DNA from 4 places in the Ancylobacter mangrovi genome. Region 3 is predicted to be linked to each of the others. Evidence: predicted binding sites of a transcription regulator. Region 3 holds the regulator's gene; each other region holds the start of a gene.
The links. The regulator LexA, encoded in region 3, represses DNA repair genes until DNA is damaged. The targets are predictions, from matches to a motif close to TGTTCNNNNTGTGTTCNG.
Positions count from the first base shown of each region.

Region 1: a site for LexA is predicted at 3,343-3,360, ahead of ruvC (crossover junction endodeoxyribonuclease RuvC). Genes of this name have one in related genera too.
Region 2: a site for LexA is predicted at 1,269-1,286, ahead of NVS83_RS11315 (ImuA family protein). Genes of this name have one in related genera too.
Region 4: a site for LexA is predicted at 4,634-4,651, ahead of NVS83_RS11390 (PA0069 family radical SAM protein). Genes of this name have one in related genera too.

Region 1 is NZ_JANTHY010000006.1:116,044-121,488, forward strand. Features, by position in the region: gene NVS83_RS15970 (DMT family transporter) at 1-676, shown strand, start outside; gene NVS83_RS15975 (LysR family transcriptional regulator) at 673-1,590, opposite strand; gene NVS83_RS15980 (aldo/keto reductase) at 1,705-2,709, shown strand; gene NVS83_RS15985 (pyridoxamine 5'-phosphate oxidase family protein) at 2,714-3,196, opposite strand; gene ruvC (crossover junction endodeoxyribonuclease RuvC) at 3,374-3,889, shown strand; gene ruvA (Holliday junction branch migration protein RuvA) at 3,886-4,503, shown strand; gene NVS83_RS16000 (hypothetical protein) at 4,500-4,949, shown strand; gene ruvB (Holliday junction branch migration DNA helicase RuvB) at 4,946-5,445, shown strand, end outside.
Region 2 is NZ_JANTHY010000003.1:344,667-350,111, reverse strand. Features, by position in the region: gene NVS83_RS11320 (Y-family DNA polymerase) at 1-343, opposite strand, end outside; gene NVS83_RS11315 (ImuA family protein) at 348-1,253, opposite strand; gene NVS83_RS11310 (aminotransferase-like domain-containing protein) at 1,432-2,859, shown strand; gene NVS83_RS11305 (DUF983 domain-containing protein) at 2,842-3,270, opposite strand; gene NVS83_RS11300 (hypothetical protein) at 3,542-3,760, shown strand; gene NVS83_RS11295 (exopolysaccharide biosynthesis protein) at 3,791-4,390, opposite strand; gene NVS83_RS11290 (aldehyde dehydrogenase family protein) at 4,737-5,445, opposite strand, start outside.
Region 3 is NZ_JANTHY010000005.1:9,340-14,784, forward strand. Features, by position in the region: gene NVS83_RS13410 (ComEC/Rec2 family competence protein) at 1-1,945, shown strand, start outside; gene lexA (transcriptional repressor LexA) at 2,535-3,230, opposite strand; gene atzF (allophanate hydrolase) at 3,425-5,248, shown strand; gene NVS83_RS13425 (GntR family transcriptional regulator) at 5,274-5,445, opposite strand, start outside.
Region 4 is NZ_JANTHY010000003.1:364,308-369,752, reverse strand. Features, by position in the region: gene mutY (A/G-specific adenine glycosylase) at 1-1,067, opposite strand, end outside; gene NVS83_RS11405 (DUF721 domain-containing protein) at 1,186-1,740, shown strand; gene NVS83_RS11400 (DsbA family protein) at 1,862-2,548, shown strand; gene NVS83_RS11395 (VOC family protein) at 2,837-3,358, opposite strand; gene NVS83_RS11390 (PA0069 family radical SAM protein) at 3,355-4,464, opposite strand; gene NVS83_RS11385 (glycosyltransferase family protein) at 4,790-5,374, shown strand; gene moaB (molybdenum cofactor biosynthesis protein B) at 5,393-5,445, opposite strand, start outside.

The sequences.
Region 1 (5,445 bases), on a different contig from region 3:
CCTTTTCTGCTTCTTCGGCGCCGGCGGCATCTTCTTCCTCGTCGTCGCCAATGCGATGCGCTTCGTGCCGGCGGCCGATGTCGGTCCGCTGCTGCCGGGCACCATGCCGCTCGTGGTGGCGGTGATCTCGGTGCTGGTGTTCCGCGAATGGCTCGGCACGGCGCGGGCGGTCGGCTTCATCTGCATCGCGCTCGGCGTGGTGACGCTGAGCGGGCGCGGCCTGTTCGAGCCCGAGGACGGCGCCTGGCGCGGCCATTTGCTGCTGCTGTGCGGGGCGACGATGTGGGCGGGCTATACGCTCGCCTTCCGGCGCACCGGCATGAAGGCGACCGAGGTGGTGGGGCTGATCGGCCTGTGGTCGGTGCTGATCCTCACCCCCACCGGCCTGCCCGGCGTGGTGACGGCGGTGCGCGAGGGCTACGGCACCGAGGTTCTGTTCCAGTTGCTGATGCAGGGCCTGCTCTCGGGCGTGGTGGCGCTGGTCGCCTTCGGCATCGCCATCGAACGGCTTGGCTCCTCGCGCGCGGCCGCCTTCACCGGCCTCGTGCCCGCGCTCGCCGCGCTCATCGCCGTGCCGGTGCTGGGCGAGCATCCCGACACGGCGGCGATCATCGGTGTCATCGGCACCGGGGTCGGGGTCGCGCTGGCGAGCGGCGCGTTCAGCCGGGCCCGCTAGACGGAAACGGCATTCCCGCTCCGCGCGTTGCGGGCGCGCACGAAGTCGAGGAAGACCCGCAGCGCGACCGGCATGTGGCGCCGGCTCGGATAGTAGAGGAACGGCCCCTCGAAGGGCGGGCACCAGTCCTCCAGCAGCGAGACCAGTTCGCCGCGCGCGACGGCGGGGGCGGCGAACTCGCTGAAGTTCATGCCGATGCCGACGCCGTCGATGGTGGCGCGGATCATCATGTCCGAATTGTTGCTGATGAACGGCCCGCGCGGCTCGATCATCAGCGTTCGGCCGTCCTTCTCGAACTCCCAGGGCCGCACCGCGCCGCCGGCGAAGCGCAGCAGGATGCAGCGGTGCGCGAGCAGGTCGTGCGGCGTCGAGGGCACGCCGTGGCGCTCCAGATAAGAGGGCGAGGCATAGACGCCGTAGCGCTGCGGCGGGCCGAGCGGCACCGCGATCATATCCTGCGCCAGGCTTTCCCCATAGCGCGCGCCGGCGTCGAAGCCGGCCTCGATCACGTCGACGAGGCGCTCCTCCAGATGCACTTCCAGCGTGAGGTCGGGATAGGCGGCGAGGAATTCCGCCAGCATCGGCGCCAGCACCAGCCGCGCCACCGGCCCGGGGACGTTGAGCCGCAACAGGCCGCCCGGGCTGTCGCGGAAGCTGTTCACCTCGTCCAGCGCCTCGCCGAGCTCGTCCAGCATCGGGTTCAGCCGCTCATAGAGCCGCCGGCCCGGCTCGGTCAGCGTGACGCTGCGGGTGGTGCGGTTGAGCAGGCGCACGCCGAGCTGGTGCTCCAGCCGCTTCATGGATTCGCTCAAGGTCGAGGCCGAGACGCCCCGCTCCCTGGCGGCGCGGCGGAAGCTGCGGTGGCGTGCAACGGCGGCGAAGGCATCGAGCAATGCGAGATCGGCAGAATGCATTGTACGGATTTCCGAACGGTTCATTCAGATAAGAATAGATTATCGAACAGGTTCCCCCGCGCCATATCTGGCCCATCCCGCCGGGACTGCCGGCGGCCGCGATGGAGACGCATCATGACCCTTTCCCGCACCAAGCTCGGCGCCACCGGACCGGAGGTCTCCGCCTTCGGCCTCGGCGCCATGGGCATGTCCGGCATGTACGGGCCCGCCGACCGCGAGGAGAGCCTCGCCACGCTGCACGCCGCGCTCGACGCCGGCATGACGCTGATCGACACCGGCGACTTCTACGGCATGGGCCACAACGAGGTGCTGATCGGCGACGCGCTTACGGGCGTGCCGCGCGAGGCCTACCAACTCAGCGTCAAGTTCGGCGCGCTGCGCGACCCGGCCGGCGGCTGGGGCGGCTACGATCTGCGCCCGGCGGCGATCCGCAACGCGCTCGCCCAGTCGCTCAGCAAGCTGCGGGTGGACTACATCGACATCTATCGCCCCGCGCGCCTGCCGGCGGGCACCGATGTGGAGGAGGTGGTCGGCACGCTCGCCGACTTGGTGAAGGCCGGCTATGTGCGCCATATCGGCCTGTCCGAGGTCGGGGTCGAGACCATCCGCCGCGCCGCCGCCGTGCACCCGGTCTGCGACCTGCAGATCGAGTATTCGCTGGTCTCGCGCGGCATCGAGGACGAGATCCTGCCCGCGCTGCGCGAGCTCGGCATCGGCGTCACCGCCTATGGCGTGCTCTCGCGCGGTCTCATCAGCGGCCACTGGCAGGGCACGCAGGGCGCTGGCGATTTCCGCGGCGCCAGCCCGCGCTTCCAGGGCGAGAACGCCGCCGCCAACCTCGCGCTGGTCGAGGCGCTGAGAAAGGTCGCCGAGGCGCGCGGCATCTCGGTGGCGCAGGCGGCGATCGCCTGGGTGGACGCGCAGGGCGCGGACATCGTGCCGCTGGTCGGCGCGCGCCGGCGCGACCGCCTCGCCGAAGCGCTGGGCGCGGCGGACATCCGCCTCTCGCCCGACGATCTCGCCGCGATCGAGACGGCGGTGCCGAAGGGCGCCGCGGCCGGCGAGCGCTATCCGGCCATGGCGATGGCCGATCTCGACAGCGAGCGCAAGGCGCGCTGAGGCACTACAGCCGCACCAGGTCGGTGTGACCGAAGCCCTTCGAGTAGTCGAGCAGCGAGATCACGCTCGGCGTGACGCGGAAGATGCGGATGTCGTCCGGGCTGGGGCGGACGATCGGCACCGGGGCGGGCGCGTCGGCATAGGCGGCGATCATCGCCGTGATCACCCGCTCGGCCTCGGTGCGGTCCCCGACGGCGCGCGCATGGCCGGCCAGCGACAGCGCGCTGATGGCCATGATGTCGGCCGTGTCGCGGTCGATGGTGAGCGAGACGCGGTCGTCGCGGGCGATGTTGGCAGCCTTCTGGCTGTCGAGCGCGCACAGGAAGTAGATCGCCAGCCCGTCATGCACATAGCCGACCGTCGTCGCCTGCGGCCAGCCATCCGGCCGCAGCGTGGCGACGGTACAGATGCGGTGCGTGTCCAGCACCTTCACGATCTTCTCGCGCAGAAGCGGGTCGATCTTCCCGCCGTCGGTCTTCGCGTTCATTGCCGTCACCCCCGAGGGACCGGAGGCGCCAGCATGCGCCCGGCGCGGCGTCCCGGTCTTGACCGGCGTCAACGGGCGCCGGCGATATCAACCTTGCGTTAACCACAACCGGCCGGCGGGCGGGCAGGCGGCGCCCACGGCCTTCACGTTCGTCCTTTGTTCGGGTACGCCGATGATATGGCGCCACCTGCGATTCGCATCCTCGGGCTCGACCCCGGCCTCCGCCGCACCGGATGGGGGGTGATCGAGGCCGCCGGCACGCGGCTGACCTTCGTCGCCTGCGGCACGGTGCTGCCGCCGGAGGAGGGCGGGCTCGCGGACCGCCTCGCCGCGCTCCATACCGAGCTGGCGCGCGTGCTCTCCGCCTATCGCCCGGACGAGGCGGCGGTGGAGGAGACCTTCGTCAACGTCAATCCGGCCTCGACGCTGAAGCTCGGCCAGGCGCGCGGCGTGGTGATGCTCACCCCGGCCCTTGCCGGCGTGCCGGTGTCGGAATATGCCGCGCTGTTTGTGAAGAAAACCGTGGTCGGCGCCGGCCGGGCCGAGAAGGCGCAGATCCGCATGATGATGAAGGTGCTGCTGCCGCAGGCCGATTTCGAGACCGACGACGCCGCCGACGCGCTTGCGGTGGCGGTCACCCACGCCCAGCATAGGGGCATGGCGCAGATGAAGGCCCGGATGGCGGCGCGATGATCGGCAAGCTGAAGGGCGTGGTCGATACCTATGGCGAGGATCACGTCATCCTCGACGTGCACGGGGTGGGCTATCTCGTGCACTGCTCCGGGCGCACGCTGCAGGCGCTGCCGCCGGCGGGGGAGGCGGCGACGCTGTTCATCGAGACCTTCGTGCGCGAGGACATGATCCGGCTCTACGGCTTCGTCTCGAAGGCCGAGAAATCCTGGTTCATCCTGCTGCAGAACGTGCAGGGGGTCGGCTCCAAGGTGGCGCTCAACGTGCTCTCCACCCTCTCGCCCTCCGAGCTCGCCAATGCGGTGGCGATGGGCGACCGGGCGATGGTGGCGCGCGCCAACGGCGTCGGGCCGAAGGTCGCCGCGCGCATCGTCGCCGAGCTCAAGGACAAGGCGCCGGGCTTCGCCGACGTCGACCCCGCGCTGGCCCAGCTCGCCGGGCAGATCGAGGAGCGCAGCGCCCCCGCGCCGGTGAGCGACGCGGTCTCGGCGCTGGTCAATCTCGGCTACGCGCAGGTGCAGGCCAGTGCCGCGGTGGCGGCCGCGCTGCGCGAGGCGGGCGAGGGGGCCGACGCCGCACGGCTGATCCGGCTCGGGCTGAAGGAGCTGGCGCGATGATGCTGCGCCTGCTCTCGCGCCTGCGCGGTGCCGACCGGCGCGAGCCGGCCGTGTGGCCGTGGCCGTCGCGTATCCCGGCCATGATCTTCGCCTATGGCGGCGCGATCATCGCCGTGCTGATGATCGAGCGGCTGATGCACAGCCTGATGTCGGCCAACTACGCCGCCATCGCGGTGGTGCCGGGCGGGCTGGCGGCGGGGATCTGCGCCTTCGCGCTGTCCTTCACGCCGCGCTCGCGGCTGTTCGTGCTCGTCGCGGTGCTGGTGGTGTCGCTGCTGCCGCTCGCCGTGGTCTTCCTGTCGATCGACTTCAAGGAATACGAGGCACTGTTCGAGCACCGCGCCATCATCCTCGCGCCGATCTTCGCGGCGGCGATCGTGATCGTCACCGGCGTGCTGATCGTCGGCGGCGTGTTTCCCTCGCGTCGCGGGAGCCCGCCGGCATGAACACCAAGCGCCTCATCACGCCCGACAAGCGCGAGGAGGACCTCGCCGAGGCGACGCTGCGCCCGCAGACGCTGGCCGATTTCGTCGGGCAGGAACAGGCGCGCGCCAATCTCGACGTGTTCATCAAGGCGGCGAAGGCGCGCGGCGAGGCGCTCGACCACGTGCTGTTCGTCGGCCCGCCCGGGCTCGGCAAGACGACGCTGGCGCAGATCGTCGCGCGCGAGCTGGGCGTCGGCTTCCGCTCCACCTCCGGCCCGGTGATCGCCAAGGCCGGCGACCTCGCGGCGCTGCTGACCAATCTCGAAGAGGGCGACGTCCTCTTCATCGACGAGATCCACCGCCTCAACCCGGCGGTGGAGGAGATCCTCTATCCGGCGATGGAGGACTATGAACTCGACCTCATCATCGGCGAGGGGCCGGCGGCGCGCTCGGTGAAGATCCAGCTCTCCAAATTCACGCTGGTCGGCGCCACCACGCGCTCGGGGCTGCTGACCAC
Region 2 (5,445 bases), on a different contig from region 3:
CGCCGAGCCCGCGCCGCTCCAGATGGTCGAGAAGGCGCGCGCGCATCATCGCTTCGCCGCCGAACAGATGCGCGCAGCCGGTGATGTCGAGCACCAGCCCGTCGGCGCCGTCGAGTGCGACCAGCGGCGTCCAGCGGTCACAATCGTCAGCGATCGCCTCGAGAAAGGCCGCGTCCGCCACCGGGTCGTGCTCGATCACGGCGAGGTCGGGAATGCGCGCGCGCGCATCCGCCAACGTCAGGCCGGGCGCGAGCCCGCACCGGCGCGCCTGCCGGTCCACCGCGACGAGGCGCAGCGCGTTCTTCACCGTCTCGACGAAGACCAGCGCCGCCGGCGCGGGCAAGCCGTCAGCCCGCGCGGCGGAACGGCGCGACGGCGCGCTCCCGCCCCGCCGGCTTCGCTCCAACCGGTCCGCCGGCAGGAACGGGAACCACAGCGCGAGGTAGCGCGGGGAGGTCGCGGAAGGAACATGTCTCACGGTCCCACTCCAGTTTCCATGTGCCCCCTTCCACCGGCCGTCCCTCGGGCCCGCCGCGATGGCGCAGCAGGCGCACCTCGAAGGCCGGGGCGCCGGGGGCGTGGCCCTCCAGCGGCAGCGAGGGAACGGGCGCCACCCGCCAGCGCGTCGCCACGGCGGTGGGAACGCTCCGCGCCGCCCCGCGCAGCAGCAGGCCGGTGACGCCGGCCGCCGCGGCGCGCAGGCAGAGGCGGCGGGTGGCGGTGAGGTCGAGCACCTTCGGCGCGCCCCAGATCTCGATCAGCACGGCCCCGAGCGCGGGACAGCGCAGCGCGTCCTCGCCCGCGCGCAGCGCCGCCGCCGCGTCCGGCGCCCGCACCAGCACGAGGCCGGCGGGATCGATCCCGAGCCCGGCAAGGCCGGCGGCATCGAGCCGCCCGAGCTCGGCCTCGGCCATGTCCTGCCGCACCCAGAGCACCGGACGGGCGCCCGGCCGCAGCGGCACGGGAGGGGCGTGCCCAGAGCCCGCGAGCGGAAGAGGCGCTGGAGACACGGGCATGGGGGGCAGGTGCGCCGCCTGCCCGGCCCGCAAGGCCAGCGCCAGGGCGAAGCCGGCCGCTGTCGGCTGGTCCGCGCCCCGCTCCGCCTGCACCTCGTGCAGCGTCCCGCGCCCGAGCGCGATCTCGCCGGTCCCGGCGGCGCCGAGGGTGAAGGAGGAAGCCTCGCCGGGCAGGCGCTCCGCCTCAAGCCCGGCGAGCAGCTGCCTCAGCGCGGAAACGTCTCGGGCAGGGCCCATCGTCGCGCTCACATTAGTTCATGTTTTGTTCTCATAAAGACGACTCGTTCCGCCTCGCGAGTCAAGCCTCCTTGCGAAACAGGATGCGCGCGCAGGGGCGGGACGGCATAGTGCGCTCCTGCCTGCACGGGGCGCCGGAAAGCGCGCCGCGCCCCGGCAGGCCGGGAGTAGCGACGCCATGCAAGACACCGAATCCTCCCGCCCCGCACCCCTCGCCCCCGTTCCCTTCGACCCCGCCTCGACGCCGGACTGGATCGGCCCGCTCGACCGCGCCGCCGGCCCGCTCTACGCCCAGATCCTCGCCGCGCTGGAGGATGCGGTGGCGCGCGGGGTGCTGCGCCCGGGCGAGCGCCTGCCCACCCAGCGCGCCCTCGCCGAGCAGCTCCAGGTCGATCTCACCACGGTCACGAGGGCCTATAGCGAGGCGCGCCATCGCGGGCTGATCGACGCCGTCACCGGGCGGGGCTCCTTTATTCCCGGCGGCTCGGGCGCGGCCGTGCCGGCGCTCGACCTGTCGATGCTGATGCCCCCGCCCCCGCGCGGCCTGTCGCTCGGCGCGCTGGTCGAGCGCGGTCTCGCCTCGCTCCTCGCCCGCTCCAATGCCGACGTGCTGATGGCCTATCACATCGGCCCCGGCGCCGCGCCGGACCGGCTGGCCGCGACGCAATGGCTGGAGCCCGTGCTCGGTGCGGTGGACCCGCGCCGCGTGGTCGTCACCCCCGGCACCCAGCCCGCGCTGGCCGCCCTGCTCTCCATGCTGGCCCAGCCCGGCGAGGTGATCCTGGCGGAGCCGGAGACCTATCCCGGCTTCCTCGCCGCGAGCGCCGCGCTCCGCCTCGCCGTGACGCCGGTCGCCTGCGACGCGCAGGGGCTCGAGCCCGAGGCGCTGGCGCGCGCCTGCGAGACGCTGAAGCCGCGCGCGCTCTACATCCAGCCGACCATCCAGAACCCGACCACCCGCACCATGCCGCCGGCGCGGCGCCACGAGATCGCGGCGGTGGCCAGCGCCTACCGCCTCACCGTGATCGAGGACGATCCCTACAGCCGGCTGATCGACCGGCCCGCCCCGGCGCTCGCCGCCCTGCTGCCGGAATCGGCCTATCACGTCGCCACCCTCGCCAAGTGCCTGACGCCCGGCCTGCGCACGGCCTTCGTCACCGTCCCGCAGCGCGAGGATCCCGAGAGGCTGGCGGCGGCGCTGCGCGCGCTCACCCTGATGCCGGCGCCGCTGATGAGCGCGCTGGCGACGCGCTGGATCGCCACCGGCACCGCGACCCATCTGCTCGGCGCCATACGGCGCGAGGCGCGCGAGCGCCAGCGGCTGGCGCGGGACCTGCTGCCCGCGGGCAGCCACGCGCATCCGGACGGGCTTCACGTCTGGCAGCCCCTGCCCGCGCGCTGGGACAGCGCCCGCCTCATCGAGGCGGCGCGGCGGCAGGGGCTGGGGATCATGCCGGCCGAGGCCTTCAGCGTCGACGGCACGGCGCGCCGGGCGGTGCGCATCGCGCTCGGCGCGGTGGCCGACCGTGCCCGCCTCGCCGAAGCGCTCGGCGGGCTGGCGGCCCTGATCGAGGGGAAGGAAGAGCGTTCAGGCGCGCGGGGCTGATCCTGCCGGCCCGCCGGCGGGCGCGCCGGGAACGGAGGGATCGACGAGACGCCCCTCCTCGGCCTTGTAGAAGTACTGGCTGGCGACCAGCCATCCCTTCAGCGGCCGCAAGGGCGGAATGCAGGTGGCGAGCATCACCGGCACGGTGGTCACCAGATGCACCCAGTAGGGCACCTGGAACGCCACTTCGAGCCAGAGCCCGAACGCCACCGAGGGCACGCAGCCGAAGCAGATGACGAAGAAGGCCGGCCCGTCCGCCGGATCGGCGAAGGAATAGTCGAGCCCGCACACCTCGCAGCGCGGGGCGATCTTCAGGAACCCGTTGAAGAGATGGCCCTGCCCGCAGCGGGGACAGCGCCCCTTGATGCCGCATTCGAAGGGCGACAGCTTCGGCCATTCGCGATTGAGCATGGCAGCCTCCTGCTTCGGATCGGAGGCAGGAACCGCCGCCCGACCCCGCTCATCTGGGCGCGGCGGCATACAATGTCAACGAAACCGCCCGATTGCATGGGCATTCACGGGCAATGCATGGGGCGACGAGGCTTTTCCGCCGGGTGGCGAAGCTGACGGTACCGGAGGGGGACGTTAACCAATCCCGCGCAAGGTGGTCGACGGGCGCCCACCCACCGATTCGCCGTCCCTTCGTTCATCCGTCGAAAGTCGCTTCATGAGTAGCAGCCTTATGAGTAACGTCATTCCGTTCCCGGCAAGGCTTCCCGAGCCCGACATCGCCTCCGATTCCGCGCCCGATATCGACCTGTTCACCGCGGTGGACGTCGCCATTCGCGACCTGCGCGACATCGCCCGGCGCCTGCATGGCGACGAGAGCGGGCAGGAGCAGGCCGAGCAGTGCCTCGACATGCTGACCCGGGCGCTGGAAAGCGCGCGCGACGTCGGCTGACTCCTGAACGGTCGACCCGGGCCTTCGCGCTCAGCCGAACAGGCTCTTGAGCAGGTAGAGCCCGGCGTGCACGAAGCCCCAGATGACGCCGGACACCACGCCGAGCGAGGCGACCGCGCACAGCATGCCGACGAGGATCCAGACCCCGTCGCGCTCCAGCACGCCGAGCGCCAATATGCAGATGGCGAGCGCGGGCAGCATGTTGCCGAGCGGGATCGGCAGCACCAGCACCGTCGCCAGCACGAAGCACATCACCCCGATCACATATTCCGCCGGCGGATGGGCGAGGATGCCGAGGCGCGGGCGCAGCAGCCCCTCGGCCTTGGCGAGCCAGGGCGTGGCGCGGCCGATGAAGGCGGCGAAGTCCCTGCGCGCCACCGAGCGGCGGGCGATGAAGGGCGGCAGCCACGGCTCGCGGCCGAGCGCGAGCTGGGCGGTGAGGAACACCAGCGGCGCGCCGAGCACGGCCGAGGTTCCCGGCGGCGTCGGCAGCACGTTGGGCAGCGCGAAGATCAGCATCAGCGGCCCGAACGCCCGCTCCCGCATCACGGTGAGCAGATCGCCCACGGCAATGCGTTCGCGCTCCACATCGTTGGCGATGCGGTTCAGCACGTCGGACAGGCGAAGCACTTCGTAGTCTTCCCCGCCCGGAATTTTGGCGCTGTCGATGTCGGACGGCATATCGGACGGCACGGCGGGCGACACTCCTCCCCGGACGGCGGACGACTCTCCACCGCTGGCCCGTCAGATAAGCACTGATTGTGACATTAACCAGAAGCGCGGAACTCGGGGGGAACGCGCGAGGCGCCGGTTCAGGTCCAGCTGAACAGGAAGGCCCCGACGGCGATCAGCAGAATGATCACCGCCGCGATCGAATGTTTCACGGTCCAGTCATGCATGGTCATGCGCGTTTCTCCACCCTTTGACGCTGGTGTGAGGCCTGCCGCGCCCTGCGTCAACCTCGGCCCGCGTGCGGCTAGCCGTGGCGCAGATGGAACGACTTCGGCCGGGTCAGCATCTCGAAGCCGATGCGCGAGAGCGAGGCGCCGCGCCCGGTGTCCTTCACGCCGGTCCAGGCGAGGCCCGGATCGAGATAGTCGCAGCGGTTCATGAACACGGTGCCGGTCTCGATCCTGTCGCCGAGCCGCTCGGCGGCGTCGAGGTCGGCGGTCCAGATCGAGGCGGTGAGGCCGTAGACGCTGTCGTTCATCAGCGCCAGCGCCTCGGCATCGTCCTTCACCTTCATGATGCCGACCACCGGGCCGAAGCTCTCCTCGCGCATCACCGACATCGAATGGTCGACGCCGGTCAGCACCTGCGGGGCGAGATAGGGCGTGCCCTCGCGGCTCGCCGGGAAGGAGGCGGGGTCGATATGCGCCTTGGCCCCCTTTGCGGTCGCCTCGGCGGTCTGCCGGCGGATGAGGTCGGCGAAGCGCCCCTGCGCCATCGGGCCGAGCGTGGTCGCCTCGTCCAGCGGATTGCCGAGGACATAGTTCGAGGTCAGCTCGACGAAGCGGCCGACGAAACGGTCATAGAGGCTCTCATGCACATAGATCCGCTCGATGCCGCAGCAGCACTGGCCGGAATTGTAGAAGGCGCCGTCGACGAGGTTGGCGACCGCGAAATCGAAATCGGCGTCGGCGCGCACATAGGCGGGGTCCTTGCCGCCGAGCTCGAGGCCGAGC
Region 3 (5,445 bases):
GGTGAGCGGCTTCGTGGAGGCGGAGGAACGCCGCGCACGCGGAAGCCGCATCACGCTGCGGGTGACCCATCTCGGCCGCGAGATCGCCGATCCGCCAGAGCGGGTGCGGGTGAGCCTCGCCTCGGGCGATCCGCCGCCGGTGGGCGCCCATGTGCGCCTGCGCGCGACGCTCGGGCCGCCGCCGGGGCCGGCCTATCCGGGCGGGTTCGACTTCGGCCGCGCGATCTGGTTCGAGGGCATCGGCGCCACGGGCTACGCGCTTGGCAAGGTGCAGCTCGTGCCCGGCCCCGAGCCGCCCGCGGGGCTCGCCTTCGCCGCCTGGCTGGAGCGCAGCCGCGAGGCGATCGCCGGGCGCATCCGCGCGGTGCTGTCGGGCGGGCAGGGCGGGATCGCGGTGGCGCTGGTCACCGGGCTGCGCGACGGCGTGCCGGAGACCGTCGAGGAGAACATGCGCGTCTCCGGCCTGTCGCACATCCTCTCGATCTCCGGGCTGCACATGGCGCTGGTGGCGATGACGGTGTTCTTCCTCGCCCGCGCGCTGCTGGCGCTGCCGCCCGAGCTGGCGCTGCGCTACCCGATCAAGAGCTGGGCCGCGGTGCCGGCGCTGTTCGCCGCCACTTACTACCTGCTGCTGTCCGGCGCGCATGTGCCGACGCAGCGCTCCTATGTGATGACGCTGCTGGTTCTGCTTGGCGTGATGATCGGCCGGCCGGCGCTGACGCTGCGCACGCTGGCGATCGCGGCGCTGGTGGTGATGGTGCTCACGCCCTGGGCGATCCTCGACCCCGGCGCGCAGATGTCGTTCGCCGCGACGCTGGCGCTGGTGGCGGCCTATGAGAGGTGGGGCCAGCGGCTGATGGCGCCTTCGGGCACGACGGCGCGGCGCTGGACGCTGCGGCCGGTGCGCTATGTCGCGGCGCTGGCGCTGACCTCGCTGGTGGCGGGGCTCGCCACCGCGCCCTTCGCCGCTTTCCATTTCCAGCGCCTCGCTCCCCTGAGCCTGCTCGCCAACCTTGCTGCCATGCCGGTGGTGTCCTTCATCGTCATGCCGATGGGGCTGCTCGGCTCAATGCTGATGCCGTTCGGCTGGGACGGCCCGGCCTGGCGGGCGATGGGCTGGGGCCTCGACCTGATGATCGGCATCGCGGATTCGGTCGCCGCGCTGCCGGGTGCGGATCGCGGCATCGCCGCCATGCCGATGGCGAGCCTCATCCTTCTCAGCCTCGCCCTGACCTGCCTGTGCCTGTTGCGCACGCGGCTCGTTCTCGCGGGACCGCTGCTGGCCGGTGCCGGGGCATGCGTCTTTCTGCTGGCACGGCCGCCGGATCTCTATGTCGATTCCCGCGCCCGCACCGTGGCCGTGCGCGGGCCGGACGGCGCGCTCTCGCTGATGGGCACCCCCTCGACGCGGATCGCCGAGCGCTTCGAGGTGGCGCAATGGCTGAGCGCCGAGGGCGTGCGCGCCGTGCCCGCCGCCGATCTGACGCAGGCAGCCCGCTGCGACGCGCAGGGCTGCACGCTGGCGGGTCCCGATGGTGCTCTCGTCACCTACTCGCGCGAGCGCGGCTCGCTCGCCGAGGACTGCCTGCGGGCCGAGATCGTGGTCACGCCCTTTGAGCCGCCGGCGGACTGTGCGGCGACGGTGATCCATATCGATGCATGGCACCAACTCGGCGGGGTGGCGGCGACGCGGACGGGGCCGGGGGAGTGGCGCCTTTCGGTGGCACGGCCGGGCGGAGAGGTGCGGCCCTGGCTGCCTCCATCTCCCGAGGCCGGCAATATCCTTCTTGCGCCCGCGCAGGGCGTCGATCCGGCGGGGCTGTCTCCCGGAAGGGGTGCATCGGCCGAGCCGGTCGCGGCCGGCCGAGCCAGTGCGGAAAGTCCGGCGAATGACAGGGGCGGCGCGTTGGATGACGAGCCGGACGATGACGGGCAACGGGAATGACGACCGCGCGCAATGAAGGCCTGCGGAGGCGGGCGCGCTGAGAGGCCCCGGAGGAATGCCTATCGAGAGCCCATGTGCGCTTGGGGTCCGCGCGTACCGAGACAATCGACTGAGCCGCGCACGAGGCGGGGGCGAAGGATCGGCGCCAGCCGGGTTCGACTCCGCAGCGCCTGCGGCGCTGTCTTGTTATCCGCCTCCCGAGGCCAAGCTGCCGCCGGAGACCAGACTGCCTCCCCGAGACCACAGGTTGCCTCCCGAGGCCAGGCCGCCGCGGGAGACAAGGCTCGCGCCGGAGGGTATGTCCACCACCCTCGCTCGCGACGTCGCGCGCCTCGCCGAGGGATCGGCTCAGAGCAAAACTGCCGAGAACCGCGATCCTTCCGCGACCAGCAACATTCCAGCCGGCCGCTCGAGCCGTTCGGAGCTTCACCAGTGAGTTCGTGCACATCCGCCCGTCAGCTCTGGCAGGTAACCCCGTTACAAATGCCGCTTCCAATCTGACCAGCCGGCGCTGCCCATCGATGCCGCTCGCCAAGGCAACCCGCCGGAGGCGCTTCGCGCCGCCGCGGCCCGCCGGCGCGAAGCGCCCTCAGTAGCGCCGGAAAAGCCCTACCAATCGTCCCTGGATGCGAACGCGGTCGGGGCCGAAGATGCGGGTCTCGTAGGCCGGGTTGGCGGCTTCCAGCGCGATCGAATCGCCCTTGCGGCGCAGCCGCTTCAGCGTTGCTTCCTCGTCGTCGATCAGCGCCACGACGATGTCGCCCGTATTGGCGGTGTCCATCCGCCGGATGAGCGCGAGGTCGCCGTCGAGGATGCCCGCCTCGACCATCGAATCGCCGCGCACCTCGAGCGCGAAATGCTCGCCGCCCGCAATCATCTCCGGCGGCATGGAGATGGTGTGGTCGCGCGACTGGATCGCGGAGATCGGCGTGCCGGCGGCGATGCGGCCCATGACCGGGATCGGCACCGAGCGCGACGCGCCATCGTCGCTCGCCGCGGGGCGGGCGCGCCCGAGGCTGCCCTCGATCACGTTGGGCGCGAAGGCGCGCGAGGCCCGTGGCGGCTGCGAATCCTCCGGCAGGCGCAGCACTTCCAGCGCCCGAGCCCGGTTGGGAAGGCGGCGGATGAAGCCGCGTTCCTCGAGCGCCGTGATGAGACGGTGGATGCCGGACTTGGACCTCAGGTCCAGTGCTTCCTTCATCTCCTCGAAGGAGGGCGGAACACCGTCCTGCTTGAGGCGGTCATTGATGAAGCGAAGCAGCTCGTGCTGTTTGCGAGTGAGCATCGATGCCTTCCGTCCGCGCGCCGCAATGAAAACAAATCACGAACAAACACTATCCGTTCTTTTTGTGTTCCACAATCGGTAAATGGATCGCTAATCCGGCACCGTGGAAACGCGGTTTCCTGCTCCTGTATGCAATGGCCTATGTGCTGCTCAAGTGTTATGCATGAGCGCGGGAGCACAGGAAGGACGATACATTGATCGGCACCATCGCGGACATCGTCGCGGCCCACCGTTCCGGGGCGGCGCGGCCGGCGGACACGGTTGCGCGCTGCTTCGAGCTCATCGAGCGTCATGGCGATCCGGCGGTCTTCACCGCGCTCAGCACGCCGCAGGCGATCGCGGCGGCGCTGCGGGCGCTGGAGGGGATCGATCCGGCCGGCCTGCCGCTTTATGGCGTGCCGTTCGCCGTGAAGGACAATATCGACGTCGCCGGCCTGCCGACCACCTGCGCCTGCCCGGACTACGCCTATGACGCGACCCGCGATGCGAGCTGCGTGACGCGGCTGCGCCGGGCCGGGGCGATCGTTATCGGCAAGACCAATCTCGACCAGTTCGCCACCGGGCTGAACGGGACGCGCTCGCCCTACGGCACGCCGCGTAACGCCATGCGGGCGGACCTGGTGCCGGGCGGGTCGAGCTCGGGCTCGGCGGTGGCGGTGGCGGCGGGGCTGGTGCCGTTTGCGCTCGGCACCGACACGGCCGGCTCCGGGCGCGTTCCCGCCGGGCTCAACAACATCGTCGGGCTCAAGCCCAGCCTCGGCCTCGTCTCGACCAGCGGCGTCGTGCCGGCCTGCCGCTCCCTCGACTGCGTATCGGTATTCGCGTTGTCGGTCGAGGAAGCGTTCGCGGTGCTGCGCGCGGCGGGCGGGTCGGACGAGGCGGACCCCTATTCGCGTGCGCTGCCGATCGGCGCGCCGGGGGACTTTCCCGCCCGGCCGCGTATCGCGGTGCCGCGCCGCGCGGATCTGGTCAGCTTCGGCGACCGGCTGGCCGAGCGGGCCTTCGCCGCCGCCGTCGCCCGCATGGAGCGGCTGGGCGCCGAGGTCGAGGAGATCGACATGGCGCCGTTCCACGACACGGCGAAGCTGCTCTATGAGGGCCCCTGGGTCGCCGAGCGCCTCGCCGCAGTGGGCGCGTTCCTGGAATCGCGGCCGGCCGCGTTCCATCCCGTGGTGCGCTCCATCGTCGAGCAGGGACGGGGCCTCAGCGCGGTCGACGCGTTCCGCGGCCAGTACCGGCTCGCCGAGCTGAAGGTGCAGGCGCGCGCGGCGCTGGCCGGTTTTGACGCGCTGATGGTGCCGACCATGCCGACCGTCTACACGGTCGAGCAGATGCTGGCCGAGCCGGTGCGCTACAACAGCAATCTCGGCGTCTACACCAACTTCGTGAACCTGCTCGACATGTGCGCCCTGTCGGTGCCGGCCGAGATCCGGCCGGACGACGCGCCGGCGGGGGTGACGCTGCTGGCGCCGGCGGGGCGCGACGCGCATCTCGCCGCGCTCGGCTCCGGCTTCCATGCGGATACCGGCCTGACCATGGGAGCGACCGGCCGGCGGCTGGGACCGCGCCCGCAGGCGAGGCCGCGTCCGGCACCGGGCTTTCTCGAGCTGGCGCTGTTCGGCGCGCATCTCTCCGGCCTGCCGCTCAACGGGGATCTGGTGGCGGCCGGTGGCGTGTTCCTGCGCAATGCGCGCACCAGCGCCGACTACCGACTGCATCTCCTGCCGGAAGGGCGGGTGCGCCGGCCCGGGCTGGTGCGTGGCCGTCCGGGCTCCGGCGCGCCTATCGCCTGCGAGGTGTGGGCGCTGCCCGCCGAAGCGTTTGGCCGGCTGGTCGCCGCCATTCCCGCTCCGCTCGGCGTGGGGTCGGTGATGCTCGACGATGGCACGGAGGTGAAGGGCTTCCTCATGGAGGCGGCCGCGGCGGCCAATGCGCGCGACATCACGGCGTTCGGCGGCTGGCGGGGCTTTCTCGCCGCCGAGGAGGAACGGCGCGAGAGCCACGCCGTCGGCGGCTGAAAGATATCTGGATTATCGTGTCAGATCAGACGCTTTGAGCGTATTGCTCATAAGCGTCATGAACGATGGCGATGTGGCTGCGCATGGCGGCGATGGCGCCTTCGCGGTCGCCGCGCAGGATCGCCGTCACCACCCGGTCGTGCTCGGTATGCGACAAGCCGAGGCGCCCGAGCGCGCGGAACTGCGCCCGGCGGAAG
Region 4 (5,445 bases), on a different contig from region 3:
ATGACGCTCGGAAAGGCCTCGGCCTCGAAGCCCGTGCGCGGCACCCAGCGGTGACCCGAAGGCGCGGGCGTGGCCGCCGGCACGCGGGCGCGCCAGAGCGCGAGCTCGAGCGCGAAATGGCTGAACACGTGGCTCACGCGCGCGTTCAGCGCCGTCCACTGCGCGGTCAGCGGCGCATGCGCCAGCGGATCGGCGAGGGCCTGCGTCTCCCACGGCGTCGAGGGCACCTCGCTCATGCCGCCGAGCAGCCCCTTCGCCGGGCGCGAGCGCACCAGCACCGCACCGTCCGCCCGCACGACGAGGAAGGCGACACCCTGCCTGGTCGGGCGCGCCGCCTTGGCGGCCTTCAGCGGATAACGCTCGGGCGTGCCGCCGGCATGGGCGGCGCAGTTCTCGCGCCACGGGCAGAGCGCGCAGGCGGGCTTGCGCGGGGTGCAGATGGTGGCGCCGAGATCCATCATCGCCTGCGCGAAATCGCCGAAGCGCGCCTGCGGCAGCAGCGTCAGGGCCAGCGCTTTGAGGCGCGCCTTCGCTTTCGGCAGCGCCTCCTCGAGCGCGAAAAGCCGCGCGACCACGCGCTCCCAATTGCCGTCGACCGGGGCGGCCCGCCGGTCGAACGCGATCGCCGCGATCGCCGCCGCCGTGTAGGGGCCGACGCCCGGCAGAGCCAGCAGGGCCGCTTCCTCCTGCGGGAACCGGCCGCCATGGTGCTCGACCACGGCGCGGGCGCAGGCGTGCAGGTTGCGCGCCCTCGCGTAATAGCCGAGGCCGGCCCAGCGCGAGAGCACCTCCTCGAGACGCGCGCCCGCCAGCGCGCCGACATCGGGCCAGCGGGCGAGGAAGTCCGCGTAATAGGGGCCGACCGTCACCACGGTCGTCTGCTGAAGCATGATCTCGGAGAGGAACACATGGTACGGGTCGGCCCGCTCGCCCGGCGCCGCGCGCCAGGGCAGCCGCCGCCGGTGGCGGTCGTACCACGCGAGCAGCGCGGCGAGCGGCGGAGGGGGCAGGCGGGACGCCGTGGAAGGCGCGGACGGAAGGCGGGCTGGATTGGCGGCGTCGGCCATGCGATCCTCGGAATGGAAGCCCGGCAGGGTGGCGGCCCGGCGCCGTTCCCGCAAGGCATTCCGCCCGAACCGCCTTTTCCCCCGCGCCCCTGCCGGCCGCCGCCTGTGGATTTCCCTCATGCCGCCCAAGCCGCCCGGCTCATACGTGCCCCGATCCTTCGCCCCCCGGCCGCTGGCGGACCTGGTGGACGCCACCATCTCCGAGAGCTGCCGCCAGCGCGGCATCGCCTCGGTCGAGATCGTCACCCGCTGGGCCGAGATCGTCGGCGACGTGATGGCGGCGCGGGCCTTGCCGGTCAAGCTGGTCTGGCCGAGCCGGCCGGAGAGCCCGGAGCCGGGCGTGCTGCATGTGCGCGTCGAGGGCGGCTACGCCATCGAGCTCCAGCATCTCGGCCCGGTCGTGGTCGAGCGCGTCAACCGCTATTTCGGCTGGCGCTGCATCGGCCGGCTGGCGCTGCGCCAGGGGCCGGTCGCCAACCGGCCCGCGCGCCCGCCCCGCCCGGCCGAGCCCGACGCCGCCGCGCGCGCCGACATCGCCCGCCGGCTGGGCCCGTTCGAGGACCCCGAGCTCGCTGCGGCGCTCGCCCGTCTCGGCGCGCTGGTCGCGCGCGACCGCCGCACGCCGGCGGCGCCGGCCCCATCGCGGCCCTTGCGCATGCGGCCGCGGCGCTGACACTTCACGCAGCGGTGACAAAGACCAGCGGTGCCCCACCGTTGCCATGTTCGCGCGCTGCCTGTAGGCGCATTCCGTCCGGGCCGACCGATCGCCCCGGCACCTGTTTTGGAGACCGACCATGATCGATCGCCGTCGCTTCCTCGAAGGGCTGGGGACCGCCGCCCTCACCGCGGCCGCCCTGTTCACGATCGCCAGTCCGGTGAGTTTCGGCGCCGGCCAGATCGCCTTCATCAGCAGCGCCGAGGCGCAGACGGTGGAGATGGCCAAGCTGATGGCGCCGGGCGCGCTGCCCGATCTGGTGCTCGGCAAGGCCGACGCGCCGGTCACCATCGTCGAATACGCCTCCATGACCTGCGGTCACTGCGCGCATTTCCACGAGACCACCTACCCGGTGCTCAAGGAAAAATACATCGACACCGGCAAGGTGAAGTTCATCCTGCGCGAGTTCCCGCTCGACATCGTCGCCAAGGCCGCCTTCATGCTGGCCCGCTGCGCCGGGCCGGACAAGTACTACCCGATGGTCGACACGCTGTTCGAGACCCAGAAGAGCTGGGCCTTCACCAACAACCCGGCGCAGGCGCTGCTCACCATCGCCAAGCAGGGCGGCATGACCGAGGAACAGTTCAACGCCTGCCTCAACGACAAGAAGCTGGCCGGCGAGGTGGACCAGGTGGCCGAGCGCGGCTCGAAGGAATTCGGCATCGACGCCACCCCGACCTTCTTCATCAACGGCAAGAAGATTTCCGGCGCGATCAGCCCGGACGAGCTCGACAAGGAGCTCGAGCCCCTGCTCACCGCCAACTGAGCCGGCGAGAGGCTGGGTCGGCGAGAGGCTGAGTCGGCAAGAACGCCGCGGCGAGAGCCTGAGCCGGCAGGAGCGCGCGGCGGCGAGGGCTGGCGGCGATCCGAGCGGCCGCGGCAGTGAGAGCCCACGGCGGTCCAGGCGGCCGCCGTGGCGAGAGTTCGCGGCGGCGTGAACGGCCGCCCAAGCGGCCGCCACGTCTGCCTGCCAAGGCGAGCCGGCTCCGCTAGTCCGTCCCCGCGGCCTTCATGCCGCGGGAAGCCCGCGGGCATCGCGACGAAGGGCACGTCCTCACGCCGGCAGGATCAGCCGGCCCTCCTCGTCGAGCCCGAATCCGGGATTGTGCGCGATCTCCCAGGGGTAGCCGTCGGGATCGGCCACATAGCCGGAATAGCCGCCCCAGAAGGTCGCCTGCGCCGGCCGCAGCGCCCGCCCGCCCGCCGCCACTGCGCGGATGAGCGTGGCGTCGACATCGGCCCGGCTCGCCCGGTTGCAGGCCAGCGCCACGCCGCCGAACTGGCCGTGCCGGCCGTCGACGACGCCGGCATCGGTCGCCAGCTCATGGCGCGGATAGAGCGCCAGCACCACCGGGCCCGCCTCGAGGAACACCACGCCCCCGGCCTCGCGCACCTTCCGCGCCAGGCCGAGCTTCTCGTAGAAGGCGGCCGCGCGCGCGAGATCCGCCACGCCAAGCGTCACCAGCGACAGGCGCAGCGGCGGGACCTCCCGCCCTCCCCGCCGCACCGCCTCGCGCGTCAGTTCCCGGGCCGGCGCGTCCTCCGGCCCGTTCTCGCATTCCTCCACCGCGATCATGCATCCTCCCCGAACAGCGACAATTGCTCACCCTTGCGTGGCGGGCGGTTGAAGGCCCGCGTCGTCAGGCGCGTGTGGCGGCGGTTCAGGCCGAGCCGCTCCACCGCGATCTCGAAGCGCCGCGCCATGGTCCAGGCATAGGGGCCGCTGCCGGTCATGCGATGGCCGAAGGTGGAATCATATTCCTTGCCCCCGTGCAGTTCCCGCAGCTGCGCCAGGACGTGGCGGTAGCGATCCGGGAAATGGGCCAGCAGCCACTCCTTGAACAGGTCCTTGATCTCCAGCGGCACGCGCAGCATCACATAGCCCGCCTCCGACGCGCCGGCGGCGGCGGCGGCGTCGAGGATGCGCTCCATCTCCATGTCCGTCACCGCCGGCACGACCGGCGCCACCAGCACGGCGGTGGGCACGCCCGCCTCGCTCAGGCGGCGCAGCGCATCGAGGCGGCGCATCGGCGTCGCCGCGCGCGGCTCCATCACCCGCGCCAGCTTGTGGTCGAGCGAGGTGACCGACAGCGCGACCTTCACCAGCCCCCGCTCGGCCATCGGCGCGAGGATGTCGAGGTCGCGCAGCACCAGCGCGGACTTGGTGACGATGCCGACCGGATGGCCGAAATCGCTCAGCACCTCCAGGATCCGGCGCGTCAGTCGCCATTCGCGCTCGATCGGCTGGTAGGCGTCGGTATTGATGCCGAGCGCGATGGTGCGCGGCTCGTAGCCCGGCTTCGCCAGCTCCTTCGCCAGCAATTCGGGCGCGTCTGCCTTGGCGAACAGCCTCGTCTCGAAGTCGAGCCCGGCCGACAGGCCCTGATAGGCGTGGGTCGGGCGGGCGAAGCAGTACACGCAGCCATGCTCGCAGCCGCGATAGGGATTGATCGAGCGGTCGAAGCCGACATCGGGCGAATCGTTGCGGTTGATGATGGTGCGCGCCCGCTCCACCGTCACGTCGGTGCGGAAGACCGGCAGCTCGTCGAGGCTCTGCCAGCCGTCGTCGAACGCCTCGCGCGCCTGCGGCTCGAACCGGCCCGCCGCGTTGGAGAGCGCGCCCCGGCCGCGCCGGCGCCCGGCCTCGACCGACGGCCCGGCCGGCTCCGGCCCGCCATCCATTTCCGACAGCGTCGAGGTGTCCCGCGCCTGCGCGCGCTCCTCCTTCTCCCGCATCGCCCGCCGCTCCTCGGCCAGCCGGCCGAGATGCTTCGGCGCCGCCGCCGGCGGCGACTTTTGTCGGGGGAGAAGTTCGGTGCGGCGTTCCATGCCGGATTCTTAGTCCAGCCATAAGAACATATCAAGAACATACATCGAAATGCGGAAGACGCCGCTTCACGCGCGCGGACGCCTGCTATAGGCAGGGCAACGCCTTGCGCTTTGCGTGCAGGGTCCTCAGCCGCACCGCCCTCCGCCCCCTTTCCGCTTCAGGGAGCCGCAGCCAAGCGTGATCTCGGTCGTCGTTCCCACGAGTGGGTCCCACCGCCTCCTGATCCCCGCGCTCGCCTCGCTGGTCCCGGGCGCCGCCGCCGGCGTGGTGCGCGAGGTTCTGCTGGTCGACACCGGCGCCTCGCCGGAAATCGCCGAAATCGCCGATGCGGCGGGCTGCGAGTATCTGCGCGGCCCGGCCGATGCCGGCGCGCGCCACCGCCAGGGCGCGGCGGCGGCCCGCAGTCCGTGGCTATTGTTCCTGGAGCCGGAAGGCATCCTCCAGGAAGGCTGGGCCCGCGACGTGCGCGCCTTCACCGACCAGGTCGATCGCATCGGCGCCGCCGACCGGCGCGCGGCCACCTTCCGGCTCGCGCTCGACGGTTTCGGCGTGGCGCCGCGGCTGAAGGAAGCGGCCGCCGTGGCGCGCCACGCGCTCACCGGCCGGCCGCGCCCGGAGCAGGGGCTACTGATCCATCGCCGCTTCTACGAGGCGCTGGGCGGGCACGAGGCCGGCGCGCAGTCCGCCCGCCGGCTGGTGGCGCGGATCGGGCGCGGGCGGATGGTGCTCCTGCGCTCGCAGATGCTGCTGCCCGAAAGCTGAGACCGGCCGGCCCGTGTCTCAGGCCGGCGCGCGCAGCTTGCCGCGCTTGAGGTGCTCGTCGAGCCTCGGCA